2 regions of the Pseudomonas sp. G2-4 genome follow, and region 2 is predicted to be linked to the other one. Evidence: predicted binding sites of a transcription regulator. Region 2 holds the regulator's gene; the other holds the start of a gene.
The links. The regulator FliA, encoded in region 2, starts transcription of late flagellar genes. The targets are predictions, from matches to a motif close to CTAAAGTTTNNNNNNNNNNNGCCGNTAA.
Positions count from the first base shown of each region.

Region 1: the regulator FliA is predicted to act here: its motif matches at 4,211-4,238, upstream of QNH97_RS27795 (methyl-accepting chemotaxis protein).

Region 1 is NZ_CP125957.1:6,299,100-6,307,478, reverse strand. Features, by position in the region: gene QNH97_RS27810 (putative bifunctional diguanylate cyclase/phosphodiesterase) at 1-1,581, shown strand, start outside; gene QNH97_RS27805 (NorM family multidrug efflux MATE transporter) at 1,689-3,089, opposite strand; gene QNH97_RS27800 (LysR substrate-binding domain-containing protein) at 3,241-4,161, shown strand; gene QNH97_RS27795 (methyl-accepting chemotaxis protein) at 4,347-6,323, shown strand; gene QNH97_RS27790 (aldose 1-epimerase family protein) at 6,687-7,901, shown strand; gene QNH97_RS27785 (YifB family Mg chelatase-like AAA ATPase) at 7,908-8,379, opposite strand, start outside.
Region 2 is NZ_CP125957.1:1,734,594-1,742,972, forward strand. Features, by position in the region: gene fliR (flagellar biosynthetic protein FliR) at 1-633, shown strand, start outside; gene flhB (flagellar biosynthesis protein FlhB) at 637-1,773, shown strand; gene flhA (flagellar biosynthesis protein FlhA) at 2,089-4,218, shown strand; gene flhF (flagellar biosynthesis GTPase FlhF) at 4,230-5,579, shown strand; gene fleN (flagellar synthesis regulator FleN) at 5,696-6,526, shown strand; gene fliA (RNA polymerase sigma factor FliA) at 6,523-7,266, shown strand; gene QNH97_RS07760 (chemotaxis response regulator CheY) at 7,433-7,804, shown strand; gene QNH97_RS07765 (protein phosphatase CheZ) at 7,823-8,379, shown strand, end outside.

The DNA of each region.
Region 1 (8,379 bases), 2.1 Mb from region 2:
GGGCCGTCGGTCGTGCTGATCAGTGCCCCAAGTTGGGACTCGGTCAGCAGCCTGTTCGAAGACAACCGTAACGCGGTGCTGCTGACGATTGCGGCGTTGCAACCGGCGCCCGGCCGCTGCCGCTTGCCGACGGTCCTGCTGCTTGAGCATGAACCCGCGACTGCGCCCGATGGCGTCAGTGACTGGCTGGTGCGTGATGTCCTCGACGGAGCGACCCTGCGCCGCTGCCTGCGCCATGTGCGCGAGCGCGGCGTGCTGGAAAACACCCTGCAGCGCCTCGCTGAACAGGACCCGCTGACCGGCATCGCCAATCGCCAGGGTTTCCAGACGTTGTTGGCGGCGCGCCTGGCTGAAAACGAAGGTCGCGGCCTGGCTCTCGGTCACCTGGACCTGGACAACTTCCGTCACGCCAACGACGCCCTCGGCCACCAGGCCGGTGACCGCTTGATTTTGCAAGTGGTGTCGCGGCTCAAGGGGGCTCTTGAGGCCGGCGATCAATTGGCGCGGCTGGGTAGCGATGAATTCGCCTTGCTGATCGACACTCGTCGAGCGCCTCAGCGGGCCGAGTGGATGGCCGAACGCATCACTGAAGCCATGGGCGAACCTTACTGGGTGGACGGCGAAAGCCTGTTGATCGGTTGCAGCCTGGGGATCGCTCACGCCCGGGCCCAGGCCGGCGCGGACCCATTGATGTGGCACGCCCACATCGCCATGCAGCAGGCCAAGAGCACTCAAGGCTGCACTTTCCATATTTTCAATGAGCGCATCAACCGCAACGCCCGCAGCCTTGCCGACCTGGAAAGCGAACTGCGCCGGGCGCTGCGTCGCGATGAACTGGAGCTGCATTATCAGCCCCGGCTGAACCTCGAGGACGGCAACATCGTAGGGCTCGAAGCCCTGGTGCGCTGGCGTCACGGCGAACGCGGGCTGCTGCCGCCGAGTGAATTCGTGCCGCTGGCCGAACAAAGTGGCCTGATCGTGCCGCTGGGCTACTGGGTGATTTCCCGGGCGCTGCGGGACATGCAGGCCCTGCGCGAACGAGGGCTGGCACCGTTGCACATGGCGGTCAACCTGTCGTTCCGGCAGTTCCAGGACAGCCAGTTACTGCCGACCCTTAGCCGGCTGATTGCCGAGCGGGGCGTCGAGGCTCAGTGGCTGGAATTCGAACTCACCGAAACCGCAGTCATGCGCCGCAGCGAACTGGTCAAGCAGACCATGGATGCCTTGGGCCGCCTGGGGGTGCGCTTCTCCCTGGATGACTTCGGCACCGGATTCTCCTCGTTCGTGCACCTCAACAGCCTGCCCATCGCCTTGCTCAAGATCGACAAGAGCTTTGTCGGTGGCATGGAGCAACGCGAAGAAAACCGCAAGCTGGTGCATGCGATGATCAACCTCGCGCACAACCTCAACCTGGAGGTGGTGGCCGAAGGTGTGGAAACCCAGGAGCAACTGGACTTGCTGCGCGGTTTTGGTTGCGATCAGGTGCAGGGCTTCTTGATCAGCAAGCCGTTGCCGCTGGCCGAGTTGGTTGAGTACCTGACGTTTGATGGCAACAGATCGACGCAGGAAGTCGTGGTCTGACACAAAACCTTGTGGGAGCGAGCTTGCTCGCGATGACGGCGTGTCAGCCACCCTATCTGTAACGGATACACCGCTATCGCGAGCAAGCTCGCTCCCACAAGGGAAACTCATTCAGTCTGAACGAACTCGAAACCCTGCTGCCCGGGTTCACGCCTGATCATCCGCTTCATCTTCCACTCAAACGCCGCCGTCAGGCTCACCGCTGCGCAGGCCAGCCCCAGGGCCAGGCCCCACCAGACGCCGGTCGGCCCCCAGTTGAAGTGGAAGGCCATCCACCATGCTGCCGGTGCGCCGATCAGCCAATAGCAACCCAGGCCGACGAGGAAGGTGGTCTTGGCGTCCTTGAGCCCGCGAATGCACCCCATCGCGATGGTTTGCGCGCCATCGAAGAGTTCGAACCACGCCGCCACGGCCAGCAGGCTCACGGCCAGGTCGATCACCGGGCGGAAGGCCGGGTCGTTGTGGTCCAGGAACAAGCCGATCAGTTGGTTCGGCAGCAGCCAGAACACCATGGCGAACGCCAGCATCACCGCCGCGCCAAAGCCGATTCCGACCCGCCCGGCCAGTCGCGCCATCAGCAGTTGCCCGGCGCCGTAGTGCTGGCCGATGCGCATGGTGATGGCGTACGACATCCCCGCCGGCACCATGAACGCCACCGAGACGATTTGCAGGGCGATCTGGTGTGCCGCCAATGGTGTGCTGCCCATGGTGCCTATGCACAGCGCGGCGAATGCGAACAGCCCGACCTCTACCGCGTAAGTGCCGCCAATCGGCAGGCCCAGGCGCCACAGTTCCTTGAGGTATTGGCGATTCGGCCGCGACAACCCTTCAAGCAGCGGATAGGCCCGGTAGGCCGGATGCCGATGGATATGCCAGGCCAGCGCCAGGGCCATGCAGTTGGCGACGATGGCGGTGACCAGCCCAATCCCCATCAAGCCGAGTTTCGGCAGGCCGAACAAGCCGGTGATGAGGGCGTAGTTGAGCAGAAAGTTGGCCACGGTGCCGCCGAGGCTGATCACCATCACCGGTGTGGCGCGGCCGATGGCGCTGGTGAAGCCGCGCAGGGCCATGAAGCTCAGGTAACCGGGCAGGGCGAACGGCAATGCCAGCAGGAACTGGCCGGCGGACAGCACGTTGGTTTCGGTCTGGCCAAACAGCAGCAACACCGGCTTGAGGTTCCACAACAGCAGCCCGGCCATCAACGCCATCAGCCACGCCAGCCACAGCCCGGCCTGGGTCAGTCGAGTGGCGCCCTCGATATCGCCGGCGCCCTGACGGATCGCCACCAGCGTTCCCACCGCTGCGATCACGCCGATGCAGAAAATCGACACGAACGAGTAGGTGGCCGCTCCGAGGCCTCCACCGGCCAGGGCTTCAGGGCTCAGGCGCGCCATCATCACGGTGTCAGTGAGCACCATCAGCATGTGTGCCAACTGTGAGGCAATCAACGGCCCCGCCAGCCGCAGGATGGCCCAGAGTTCGGTACGCACCGGATGCCGCATGATCATCACACTCCATGTCCAAACAAGGCAGTAAAGCGATGATTCTCGGCGCTTGCGACGATTTGCACAAAAGGATAAAAAAGATCGCTGACATGATTAAAACTCATACTGAAAAACTTTCTGGTGGGGTTCGCCAAAGGCTATAGGAGCTTTCCCGATGTCTCGTCGTCTCCCTCCTCTTTATGCGTTGCGAGCCTTTGAAGCGGCGGCGCGATACAGCTCGTTCACCCGGGCTGCTGAAGAGCTGTCGATTACTCAAAGTGCGGTCAGCCGGCATATCCGTACGCTTGAAGAGCACTTTGCCTGTCGGCTATTCCAGCGTAGCGGCCGCAATCTGCAACTGACCGAGGCGGCGCGGTTGCTGCTGCCGGGCGTGCGTGAAGGGTTCATGGCGCTGGAGCGGGCCTGTCATACATTGCATGGCGAAGACGACATCCTGCGCATGAAAGCGCCCTCGACCCTGACCATGCGTTGGCTGCTGGCGCGCCTGAGTCGGTTCCGGCATCTGCAGCCCGGCAACGAGGTGCAATTGACCAGCGCCTGGATGGATATTGATGCGGTGGACTTCAATACCGAACCCTTCGATTGCGCTGTCCTGCTGGGCAACGGGCACTTTCCCGCAGACTGGGAGGCCAGTTTGCTGTTCCCCGAGGAACTGATCCCGGTGGGCGCGCCGAACCTGTTGAACGACCAGCCCTGGGATGTGGCGCGCTTGGCCGCCGCCGAGCTGCTGCACCCCACGCCGGATCGCCGTGACTGGCGCAACTGGCTGCAACGCATGGGGCTGTCTGACAAGGTCTCGCTCAAGGGCGGGCAGGTGTTCGATACGTTGGAGCTGGGCATGATCGCGGCGGCCCGCGGTTATGGTGTATCCATGGGTGACCTGCTGATGGTGGCCGAGGACGTCGCCCAGGGCCGCTTGAGCCTGCCGTGGCCGACCGCCGTAGCCAGCGGTGAGCACTATTACCTCGTCTGGCCGAAAACCCGGCCCGGAGGTGAACGTTTGCGTCGGCTCAGCGATTTTCTCCAAGGCGAAGTGAAGGCCATGCAACTGCCTGATGTAGAGCGTCTTGGCTGAAACGTTGCAGCGTAAATGATGGCTATATGATGTTATTCCTTCCACGCCGCTCAAGTATTCGGTTTTGCCGCCGAATGTGAGAGGTAGTACTTTCGTATTAGAAAGGGCTACCTATTCACCACCCGAATTGAATGCCGAGTGCGCGACGTGATCAGAATGATCCGGTCTCTCGGCCAGGAGCCGTCATGTCTCAACCCCGTGCCCGGATCGCCTCACAGCTAGGCCTTGCCCTAGCCGTGATATTGGCGATCGTCATCTCCGGCAGTACTGTCTTTGCCCTGCGCTCGCTGGATACTGCCAACCTTGCCACCCGCGAAGAACACCTGGCCAGCGAAGCACGCCTGATGGCCGATCAGCTCAATACGTTCCACAGCACCTTGCGCGAGAGCACTCAGCGATTGGCTGGTTTGTTCGAAAAGCGCTTTAGCGCGGGCTTGAGCGTGCATCCGGACCAGCCGGTAACCGTGGCGGGTGTACAGACGCCTGGCTTGAGCCTGGGTGGCGAAGTGTTGAACAACAACTTCAAGGAAGTTGATGACTTCAAAGCAATGACCGCCGGGGTTGCCACGGTATTCGTGCGCAGCGGCGATGATTTCATCCGCGTCAGTACCTCAGTCAGTAAACAGGACGGTACCCGGGCCATCGGTACCGTGCTCGACCGTGCCGGACCAGCCTACGGTCCGGTGATCAGCGGGCAGAGCTACATCGGTCGGGCCCTGCTTTTCGGGCGTTTCTACATGTCGCAGTACACACCCGTACGCGACAGCAGCGGTAAGATCATTGCCGTGTTGTATGTGGGGTTCGATTACACCGATGCGCAAAACGCGCAGTTTGAGAACCTCAAGCGCTTCCGCATCGGCCAGACCGGTTCGCTGGCCTTGCTGGACGAGCAGAACAAGTGGTTGGTACCGCCGGCGGGCGTGCAAGCGCTGGATCAGGCCGCTACGACTACGGTTGGGCTGGTCAAGAAGCCGGGTAAGGGTGCGTTCTGGAGTGACACCGCCGAAGACTTCTACAGCGTCGCCGTGTCATTCGCCGACGGGCCGTGGGCGGTGGTGGCAAGCATGCCGAAAACCGAAATTCGCGCCGTGACCTGGAGCGTCGGTACGCAACTGGCGATTGGCAGCCTGTTGGCAATGTTGCTGGCGGTTGGCGCGGCGGTGTGGCTGCTGCGCAGCAAGCTGGCGCCGTTGGGGGATCTGGTGCGTCAGGCCGAAGCGTTGGGCGCCGGCGATCTGAGCGTGCGCTTGAATGTGTCGAGCCATGATGAAATCGGCCAGTTGGCTCGTGCTTTCAATCAGATGAGCCAGGCCCTGTCGACCATGGTCGAGCACATCCGCAAGGCCTCGCAAGAGGTCAACAGCCGTGCCCAGGCCCTATCCGGGTTGTCCAACGGCGCGTACGAAGGGATGGAGCAGCAGTCCGGGGAAATCACCAGCATGGCTGGCGCGGTGGAAGAGTTCAGCGCTACCTCGCTGGATATCGCCGATAACATGGGCAACACCCAGCGTCTGGCCCAGGAAAACGCCCAGCAGACTCAGATCGGTCGTACCTCGATGGGCGAAGCCTCGTCGTCCCTGGAGCAAATTGCCGGCGCGCTGAATAGCACCGCTACGGTCATCAACACCTTGGGCCAGCGTTCCCAGGAGATCGGCGGAATCGTCGGGGTGATCACCTCGATCGCCGAGCAGACCAACCTGCTGGCCTTGAACGCCGCCATCGAAGCGGCGCGTGCGGGTGAGCAGGGGCGTGGTTTCGCGGTGGTGGCTGACGAAGTTCGCAGCCTGGCGTCCCGCACCCGTCAGGCCACTGACGAAATTTCCGGCATGATCAGCAGCATCCAGCAGGAAACCGGCAATGCCATCAGCACAATGGAGCAAGGCAAGCTCTTGATGCAGGAAGGTTTGTCGCGCAACGCCAACGTGGCCTCGGCCTTGGAGCGTATCGACGAACAGAGCCGCTCCGCCGGCCAGCAATTCGCGGCAATCACCACCGCGACCCAAGAGCAAAGCAGTACCGCGACCTTGCTCAGCAGCAACCTGCAAAGCATCGCCATGGCGAACAGCGAACAGCGTCAGGTGGTCTCGAACCTGGCGGTCACCGCCAAGGAACTGGAAAAACTGGCCCAGGACTTGCGCCAAGAGGTCGATCGGTTCCGCTGAGGCATTCTGAAACCCGTCGCGAACCAGCTCGCCCGAACCCATTGTGGGGCGGGCTGGTGATGGCGGCACAACCAATATCCCCGCCAGCTGCACCACCGCATCGCGAGCAAGCTCGCTCCCACTAGGAAACTGCCGCGACACACTTCTCGCGACCGCCCGGGATCACTGTGGGAGCGAGCTTGCTCGCGAAGGCGCCGGCACTGCCCACTTCTTCACCCCACCGACCCACCGTTTCACGAGTCCGCTCTCGCAAAGTACCTGTCTACGATTCTTCCTTTTTTACGGAAATTGCTGTTTTTAGGCTTGCTGAAACGTTTCTTCAAGTCTATAAAAACCGCACAACTCCAATAAAAGGCCGTGTCCATGACTTCGCTCAAACTCCTCGTTGCCCTTAGCGCCCTGGGCGCTGCCTCCCATGCCATGGCTTGGGACTATGTCCTGCTCGATACCGATAAAGCGGCTCAGCCCTGGCAAATCACCAGCCAGCAGCTTGGCGTGAAAACCGACAAACCTTTTTCCGTGACGATGCGCACCCTGCACGGTGGCCGGCAAGAGGGCGTCAGCATCGTTGATATCGACAACGGCACCATGAAGCTTTCGGTTGTCCCGACCCGCGGCATGAATGTCCTGCAGGCGTCGGTCGGGAATGTGCGCATGGGTTGGGATTCGCCGGTCAAGGAAGTGGTCAATCCGGCGTTCATCGAGCTCAATGGTCGCGGTGGGTTGGGCTGGCTCGAAGGTTTCAATGAGCTGGTGACTCGCTGTGGCTACGAATGGGTCGGTCATCCCGGCATGGACAACGGTGAACTGCTGACCCTGCATGGTCGTGCGGCCAACATCCCGGCCAACAAGGTCACCGTGCACATCGATGAAAAGCCTCCGTACGCCATCACCCTGAAAGGCGAGTTGAAGGAGCAGGCCTTCAAGAAGGTCGACTTCTCGGTGCAGACCGAGCTGGTTACCGAGCCCGGCAGCGTGACTTTCGCCCTCAGCGACACGTTGACCAATAACGGCGATTATCCGAAGGAATACCAGGCGCTCTACCACAGCAACTTCAGCACACCTTTCCTGGAGCAGGGCGCGCGTTTCGTGGCGCCGGTCAAGCAGGTCTCGCCGTTCAACGACAAGGCCAAGGGCGATTTGCCTGATTGGCAAACTTACCGGGCCCCCACCAAGGATTACGACGAAACCGTTTATAACGTCGTGCCCTACGCTGACGCCAAGGGCGATACGCTCACCGTCCTGCACAACAAGGCCGGTAGCCTTGGTGTGTCGGTAGGCTTCAACACCGGTACGCTTCCGGTGTTCTCCCTGTGGAAAAACACCGACACACAAGGCCAGGGCTACGTGACCGGGCTGGAACCTGGCACCAGTTTCTCCTATAACCGTCGGTACCAGCGGCCACTGGGCTTGGTGCCTACTATTGGGCCGAAAGAGCACAGGCAATTCCAGATTCACTACAGCCTGTTGGCGGACAAGGGCGCTGTGGATAAAGCACTCAAGCGCATCGACGCCATCCAGAACGGTCAAAAAACCGAGGTACGGGAAACGCCGCTGGTTGACCTGAGCAAGCCATAACGCACTTCAAGACGTGGCGGGCCGATACTGCAGTGCTTCAGCCAGGTGCTCCCGACTGATTCGATCTGCCCGCTCAAGGTCTGCCAGCGTACGGGCAACCTTGAGCAGACGGTGGGCGGCTCTCAGCGACAAGGTCAGCCGCTCGCAAGCGGTTTCCAGCCACGTTTCATCGGTTGTGGATAATTTGCAGTGCCGGCGCAGCCCCGGCAGATCCAGGAAGGCGTTGGCACAGCCCTGGCGTTTTTGCTGACGCTCCCGGGCTTCGGCCACTTGCTCGGCGACGGTGGCGGTATCGTCACCGGGTTCGCTCCTGGGATTCAGCGCCGTGGCCTCCCGGGCGACGGTCAGGTGCAGGTCGATGCGATCCAGCAGGGGGCCGGAGAGTTTATGGCGGTAGCGCTGCACCATGTCCGGCGTACACGAGCAACGGCCGCTGGGCTCGCCAAGATATCCACAGGGGCAGGGATTCATCGCCGCC
Region 2 (8,379 bases):
GCAATCACGGTGGTCATCGTGCCTGGGTTGCCGCCGATGCCGCCCGTCAATGCCTTGGATCTCAGCGCTCTGATGCTGATAGCCGAGCAGATTCTTATCGGTGTCTTGATGGGCTTTTCGCTGCAGCTGTTTTTCCAGGCATTCGTGGTGGCGGGCCAGATCATTTCGATCCAGATGGGCATGGCCTTCGCGTCCATGGTCGACCCGACCAATGGCGTGACGACGGCGGTGATCGGGCAGTTACTGACGATGCTGGTGACGCTGCTGTTCCTCGCCATGAATGGGCATCTGGTGGTATTCGAGGTGTTGACCGAGAGCTTCACCACCTTGCCGGTGGGCAGCGCCTTGCTGGTCAATCATTTCTGGGAGATTGCCGGTAAGCTCGGTTGGGTTCTGGGCTCAGCGATGGTGCTGGTATTGCCTGCGATCACCGCGTTGCTGGTGGTTAACATCGCCTTTGGCGTGATGACCCGGGCGGCGCCGCAACTGAACATTTTTTCCATTGGTTTCCCGTTGACCCTTGTGCTGGGCATGGTGATTTTCTGGATCAGCCTGGGGGATATTCTCAACCAGTATCAGCCGCTGGCCACCCAGGCGTTGCAGCTGTTACGCGACATGGCACAGGCGCGCTGAACCATGGCCGAGAGCGAGAGTGGCCAGGACAAGACAGAAGACCCCACGGAGAAGCGTAAGAAGGAGTCTCGGGAAAAGGGTGAGATCGCCCGCTCCAAGGAACTCAATACGCTGGCGGTGATGCTGGCCGGGGCAGGCGGGTTGCTGATTTATGGTGGCGGGTTGGCCTTGGACCTGCTGGAAATCATGCGGCTGAATTTCTCTTTGCCCCGCGAAGTGCTGCTGAGTCCGGGAGCGATGGGGCAGTATCTGCTGCACTCGGGAAAAATTGCGATCCTGGCGGTGCAGCCAGTCCTGATCTGCTTGTTGCTGGCTGCCATCATTGGCCCGATTTCCCTCGGTGGCTGGCTTTTCGCCGGCAAGAGCCTGGCCCCTAAGTTCAGCCGGATGAATCCGGCTGCTGGCATCAAGCGCATGTTTTCTACCACGGCGCTGATGGAGCTGCTCAAGGCTTTCGGGAAATTCCTGCTGATTCTATTTGTGGCGCTCACCGTGTTGCAGGCCGACATCGATGACCTGCTGCGCATCGCCCATGAGCCGCTGGAGCTGGCCATCATCCATAGCGTGCAACTGGTGGGTTGGAGCACGTTGTGGATGGCCTGTGGCCTGATCCTCATCGCTGCCATCGACGTGCCGATCCAGCTGTATCAAAGCAAGCAGAAGCTGATGATGACCAAGCAGGAAATACGCGACGAACACAAGGATTCGGAGGGTAAGCCGGAGGTCAAGCAGCGGATTCGCCAGTTGCAGCGTGAGGTGTCCCAGCGGCGCATGATGGCGGCGATTCCCGACGCCGATGTGGTCATTACCAACCCGACTCACTATGCCGTGGCGCTCAAATACGACCCCGACAAAGGCAACGCCCCGGTGTTGCTGGCCAAGGGCAGTGACTTCCTGGCGCTGAAAATCCGTGAAATTGCCGTGGCCAATGGAGTGATGCTGCTCGAATCCCCGGCCCTGGCGCGGTCGATCTACTACTCCACTGAGCTCGACCAGGAAATCCCGGGCGGCCTGTACCTGGCCGTGGCCCAGGTACTGGCCTACGTCTACCAGATCCGCCAACACCGCGCGGGCAAGGGCAAGCGGCCCGATCCGCTCAAGGATTTGCCGATTCCGCCGGATTTGCGGCGCGATTCATGAGTCTGGCTATCGGCAGCAGTTGAATCAGGCGCAAGAACCTGTGGCGAGGGGATTTATCCCCGCTGGCCGCGAAGCGGCCCCAAACCAGACCTACTCAATTCGCCTGGCATACCTGAATATCCCAGATTCAGGGGCCGCTTCGCAGCCCATCGGGGATAAATCCCCTCACCACAGGTTCTGCGTCCGGCGGGACATGATTTTCCCTGTAACGCTCTCCATTCCTGCCCCCGACCAAAGTTGGAAGGCTTCTTGCAACGCCCCGTCTGCGCCCGTTTCGGGCGTCAAAAGTTTGCTTCACAGGCACGGGGAATATTGGTGGATCGCTCTCAGTTACTCAGCACCGCGCGCAGCAACGTAGCAGACCTCAGTCGGGGCAATCTGGGCGTGCCGCTGTTGCTGCTGGTCATGCTCGCCATGATGATGCTGCCAGTGCCGCCGTTCCTGCTGGACGTGTTCTTCACGTTCAACATCGCCCTGTCGATCGTGGTACTGCTGGTGTGCGTCTACGCCCTGCGGCCGTTGGATTTCGCGGTATTCCCGACCATTCTGCTGGTGGCGACGTTGATGCGCCTGGCGTTGAACGTGGCATCGACCCGGGTGGTCATGCTCCACGGCCAGGACGGTCACGCCGCCGCCGGTAAGGTGATCCAGGCTTTTGGCGAGGTAGTGATCGGCGGTAACTACGTGGTCGGTATCGTGGTCTTCGCCATTTTGATGATCATCAACTTCGTCGTGGTGACCAAGGGCGCCGGGCGGATTTCCGAGGTGAGCGCGCGTTTCACCCTCGATGCGATGCCTGGCAAGCAAATGGCGATCGACGCCGACCTCAACGCCGGCCTGATTGACCAGGGCCAGGCCAAGCTGCGTCGCCTGGAAGTGGCCCAGGAAGCCGAGTTCTACGGTTCCATGGACGGTGCCAGCAAATTCGTACGCGGTGACGCCATCGCCGGCCTGCTGATTCTGTTCATCAACCTGATCGGCGGCATGGCCGTCGGTATCTTTCAACACAACATGACCTTCGGCGACGCCGGCAAGGTTTACGCCCTGCTGACTATCGGTGACGGTTTGGTGGCGCAATTGCCATCACTGTTGTTATCCACAGCTGCCGCGATCATGGTGACCCGCGCTTCGGGTTCCGAAGACATGGGCAAGCAGATCGGCCGGCAGATGTTCGCCTCGCCCAAGGCCCTGGCGGTTGCCGCCGGCCTGATGGCGGTGATGGGCCTGGTGCCCGGCATGCCGCACTTTTCCTTCCTGAGCATGGCGGCCCTGGCGGCGGGTGGTGCCTACCTGTTCTGGAAGAAGCAGAACGTGCAGAAGGTCCAGGCCCTGCAAGAGGTCAAGCGCCAGCAGGAACTGCTGCCATCGCCGGCCCGCGCCATGGAAACCAAGGAGCTGGGCTGGGACGACGTGACGCCAATCGACATGATCGGCCTGGAAGTCGGTTACCGCCTGATCCCATTGGTCGACCGTAACCAGGGAGGGCAGTTGCTGGCGCGAATCAAGGGCGTGCGCAAGAAGTTGTCCCAGGATTTGGGTTTCCTGATGCCCACCGTGCATATCCGCGACAACCTCGACCTGGCGCCTAGCGCCTATCGCCTGACGCTGATGGGCGTGATCCTGGCCGAGGCCGAGATCTACCCGGACCGCGAGCTGGCGATCAACCCGGGGCAGGTCTACGGCTCGCTCAACGGCATTACCGCCAAGGATCCGGCTTTTGGCCTGGAAGCGGTGTGGATCGAAATCAGCCAGCGAGCCCAGGCTCAGTCCCTTGGCTACACCGTGGTGGACGCCAGTACCGTCGTGGCGACCCACTTGAACCAGATTCTGTACAAGCACTCCAGCGAGCTGATTGGCCACGAAGAAGTCCAGCAACTCCTGCAAGTACTGGCCAAAGGCTCGCCGAAGCTGGCTGACGAGCTGGTGCCGGGCGTGGTGTCGTTGTCGCAGTTGCTCAAGGTGTTGCAGGCGCTGCTGGCCGAACAGGTGCCCGTACGCGACATTCGCAGCATTGCCGAGGCTATCGCCAACAACGCCTCCAAGAGTCAAGATACCGCCGCCCTGGTGGCTGCGGTTCGGGTCGGCGTATCCCGCGCAATCGTCCAAAGCATTGTAGGCACTGAGTCTGAGCTGCCTGTGATCACTCTGGAACCAAGGTTGGAACAGATATTGCTCAATAGTCTGCAGAAGGCAGGACAAGGCTCGGAAGAGGGTGTTCTGCTGGAGCCAAGCATGGCCGAGAAGCTGCAGCGTTCGCTGATTGATGCAGCCCAGCGGCAGGAGATGCAAGGCCAACCGGTGATCCTGCTGGTGGCCGGACCGATTCGCGCGATGCTCTCGCGATTCGGTCGCCTCGCGGTCCCGGGGCTGCATGTGCTGGCGTACCAGGAAATACCGGACAACAAGCAAGTGACCATCGTTGCGACAGTAGGGCCCAACGGCTGAGGTAGTGGTTTATGCAAGTGAAGCGTTTTTTCGCCGCCGATATGCGTCAGGCCATGAAGCTGGTTCGTGACGAGCTGGGCGCTGAAGCAGCCATCATTGGCAATCGCCGGATCGCTGGCGGTGTCGAGTTGACGGCGGCCCTGGATTACAAATTGTCGGCGCTGGCCCCGCGCGTTCCGAACATGGAACTCGAGGACGAGCTGCGCAAGACCCAATCGCGTATCGCCAGCGCCCAGGCCGAATTGAGCCTGCGCAGCAGCGAAGGCCAGGCCAGCGCGGGCACCAACCGTCAATTGTTCGCCGGTCAGCCGCTGACTGCCGGCCTGCCGTTGACCGCTGCCGAACCGCTGGTCGAGCAGGCCCAGGTCGAGCCGCGTCGTGTGGCACCGGCTCCGGCCGCGCCAAGCGCTGGTATCGATCCACGTGCCCTGGACTCGATGCGCTTTGAACTCAACAGCCTGCGTGAACTGATGGAAGTTCAGCTCGGCTCCCTGGCGTGGAACCAGCTGCAAGGCAGCCGTCCGGCCCAGGCCAACCTGTGGCGTCGCCTGCAACGCATCGGCCTGTCCGGTCCGTTGTCCCGCGACCTGCTGGCGCTGATCAACGGTATCGAAGAGCCTCGCCAGGCCTGGCGCATGTTGCTGGCGCACCTGGCGCGGATGATTGCTACGCCGGAAGTCGAGCCGCTGGAAGAGGGTGGAGTGATTGCGATGGTCGGCCCTGCCGGCATGGGCAAGACCACCACCCTGGCCAAGCTTGCGGCCCGTTATGTACTCAAGTACGGCGCCCAGAGCATTGCCCTGGTGAGCATGGACAGTTTCCGTATCGGCGCACAGGAACAACTCAAGACCCTGGGCCGGATCCTCAATGTGTCGGTGACCCATGTGGACCCGGGCCAGTCCCTGGCCCAGGCGCTGGAACCGTTGCTGCGCAAGCGCGTCGTGCTGATCGATACCGCCGGCCTGCAAGCCAGCGATCCGGCCCTGCGCATGCAGCTCGAAAGCCTGGCTGGGCGCGGCATTCGGTCAAAAAATTATCTCGTGTTGGCAACCACCAGCCAAAAGCAGGTTCTAACCGCCGCATACCACAGCTACAAACGCTGCGGGCTGGCCGGTTGCATCCTGACTAAGCTGGACGAAACGGCAAGCCTGGGCGAGGTGTTGAGCCTGGCGATCGGTCATGAACTACCGGTGGCCTACCTGACCGACGGACCGCGGATCCCGGATGATTTGCATCTGCCGCGCCGTCATCAACTGGTCAGTCGTGCCGTGAGTGTGCAAATGCAGGAAGAACCCAGCGAGGAAGCCATGGCTGACATGTTCGCTGATATCTACCACAGCCCGACCAAGCAGGTCGGCTGAGGTAATCATGAATATTTTTTGTACCTACATCGATGGTCTGCCATGCATTGTTCAGAATGTGAACGCGCAGCCAGTAATGTGGCCTCCGTCTAAGTAAGACAAGGTAAAGAACGAACATGGGCAGCATGCATCCCGTACAGGTGATCGCGGTGACCGGCGGCAAAGGTGGCGTCGGGAAGACTAACGTGTCAGTGAACTTGTCCCTGGCTCTGGCAGAGCTTGGCCGACGGGTCATGCTGCTGGACGCCGACCTGGGGTTGGCGAACGTCGATGTGCTGCTGGGGCTCACACCCAAGCGCACGCTGGCGGACGTCATCGAAGGTCGCTGCGAACTGCGCGACGTGCTGCTGCAGGGGCCGGGCGGTATTCGCATCGTGCCGGCTGCCTCTGGCACCCAGAGCATGGTTCATCTGACCCCGGCCCAGCACGCTGGCCTGATCCAGGCCTTCAGCGACATCGGTGACAACCTCGATGTGCTGGTGATCGATACGGCTGCCGGTATCGGTGACTCGGTCGTCAGTTTCGTCCGCGCCGCCCAGGAAGTGCTGCTGGTGGTCTGCGACGAACCGACGTCTATCACCGACGCCTACGCCCTGATCAAATTATTGAACCGTGACTACGGCATGAACCGCTTCCGCGTCCTGGCCAACATGGCCCAGAGCCCGCAGGAAGGGCGCAATCTGTTCGCTAAGTTGACGAAGGTCACGGATCGTTTCCTGGATGTTGCCCTACAGTACGTCGGCGCAGTGCCCTACGACGAAAGCGTACGCAAGGCCGTCCAGAAGCAACGCGCCGTTTATGAAGCCTTTCCCCGTTCCAAATGTGCGCTGGCGTTCAAGGCTATCGCCCAAAAGGTGGATACCTGGCCACTGCCGGCCAACCCTCGCGGGCATCTGGAATTTTTCGTCGAGCGTCTTGTGCAACAAACAGCAGGGCCCGTGCTATGACTGCCAGCGGTTACAACCATCTCTACAAAAAATCGGCACGGGACGCCCAATACGAACTGATCGAGCGTTATGCGCCCCTGGTCAAGCGTATCGCCTATCACTTGCTGGCGCGGTTGCCGGCCAGTGTTCAGGTCGAGGACTTGATCCAGGCCGGCATGATCGGCCTGCTCGAAGTGTCGAACAAATACGACGCGAGCAAGGGCGCCAGTTTCGAGACGTATGCCGGTATTCGCATCCGTGGGGCGATGCTCGATGAAGTCCGCAAGGGCGATTGGGCGCCGCGTTCGGTGCACCGTAATACCCGTATGGTCAGTGATGCGATTCGCGCTATTGAAGCTAAAACCGGGCGTGACGCTAAAGATCACGAGGTTGCGGCCGAACTCCAATTGAGTCTCGATGATTATTACGGGATTTTGAACGATACCTTGGGCAGTCGCCTGTTCAGTTTCGACGACCTGCTGCAGGACGGCGAACACGAAGGGCTGCACGAGGACGGCGCGAGTGCTCACATGGAGCCATCGCGTGACCTGGAAGATGAACGTTTCCAGAGCGCGCTGGCGGATGCGATTGCCAATTTGCCGGAGCGTGAGCGACTGGTCTTGGCGCTGTACTACGACGAAGAGCTGAACCTCAAGGAAATCGGTGAGGTCCTGGGGGTCAGCGAATCGCGGGTCAGCCAGTTACACAGCCAGTGCGCGGCCCGTTTGCGGGGGCGTTTGGGGGAGTGGCGAGCGCGCTGATTGCAGTGTGGGGACACTGCGAACGGGGCTGGTTTGGCATGCATTGCGCCAGTCTCCATCCGTTGTGCTCCAGACCGTTGTCGAGTGTTGTGCCGGATTGATTGAAATGGCGCGTTCAGGTGCTGGGCGCGTTTAAGACTGCTTGGAGGTCGAATTGGACAAGAACATGAAAATCCTCATCGTTGATGACTTCTCAACGATGCGGCGGATCATAAAAAACCTGTTGCGTGACCTTGGGTTCACCAACACGGTCGAGGCCGACGATGGCACCACTGCCATTCCGGTCCTCAACAGCGGGAGCATCGACTTTCTGGTGACTGACTGGAACATGCCCGGCATGACCGGTATCGACTTGCTGCGCCATGTGCGCGCCGACGAAAAACTCAAGCACCTTCCCGTGCTGATGGTGACTGCCGAAGCCAAGCGCGAGCAGATCATCGAAGCGGCTCAGGCCGGTGTAAACGGCTATGTGGTCAAACCCTTCACGGCCCAGGCGTTGAAAGAGAAGATCGAGAAAATCTTCGAACGCATCGGTTAACCGCGACACGGGGGAGCTATGGATAACGAATCTTCAATGGGCGATTTTGAATCGACCCTGAAAAAACATGCCCGCGAACTGGTCGACAGCCTTGAAAAAGGCCGTTTTGGCGACGCGGTTCAAATGATCCATGAGCTCAACCAGACCCGTGACCGTGGTCTGTATCAGGAAGTGGGCAAGCTCACGCGTGAACTGCACAGCGCGATTGTCAATTTCCAGATCGACCCGCATATGCCGCAGGCCGAGGAAGTCTCGCAGATCACCGACGCCACCGAGCGCCTGGGTTATGTGGTCAAGCTGACCGAGGCCGCAGCCAACCGCACCATGGACCTGGTGGAAAGCGCAACGCCGCTGGTCAATGGTCTGAGCGAGGAAGCCCAGGCCTTGAGCACCGACTGGGGCCGGTTCATGCGTCGCGAAGTCGGCGCTGAAGAGTTTCGCGAGCTGGCCCGTCGGGTCGACGGTTTCCTGACGCGTAGCAGCACCGATAACCGTGCGGTAGCAAGCAATCTCAACGACATTCTGCTGGCTCAGGACTATCAAGACCTGACCGGTCAGGTGATCAAGCGCGTGAC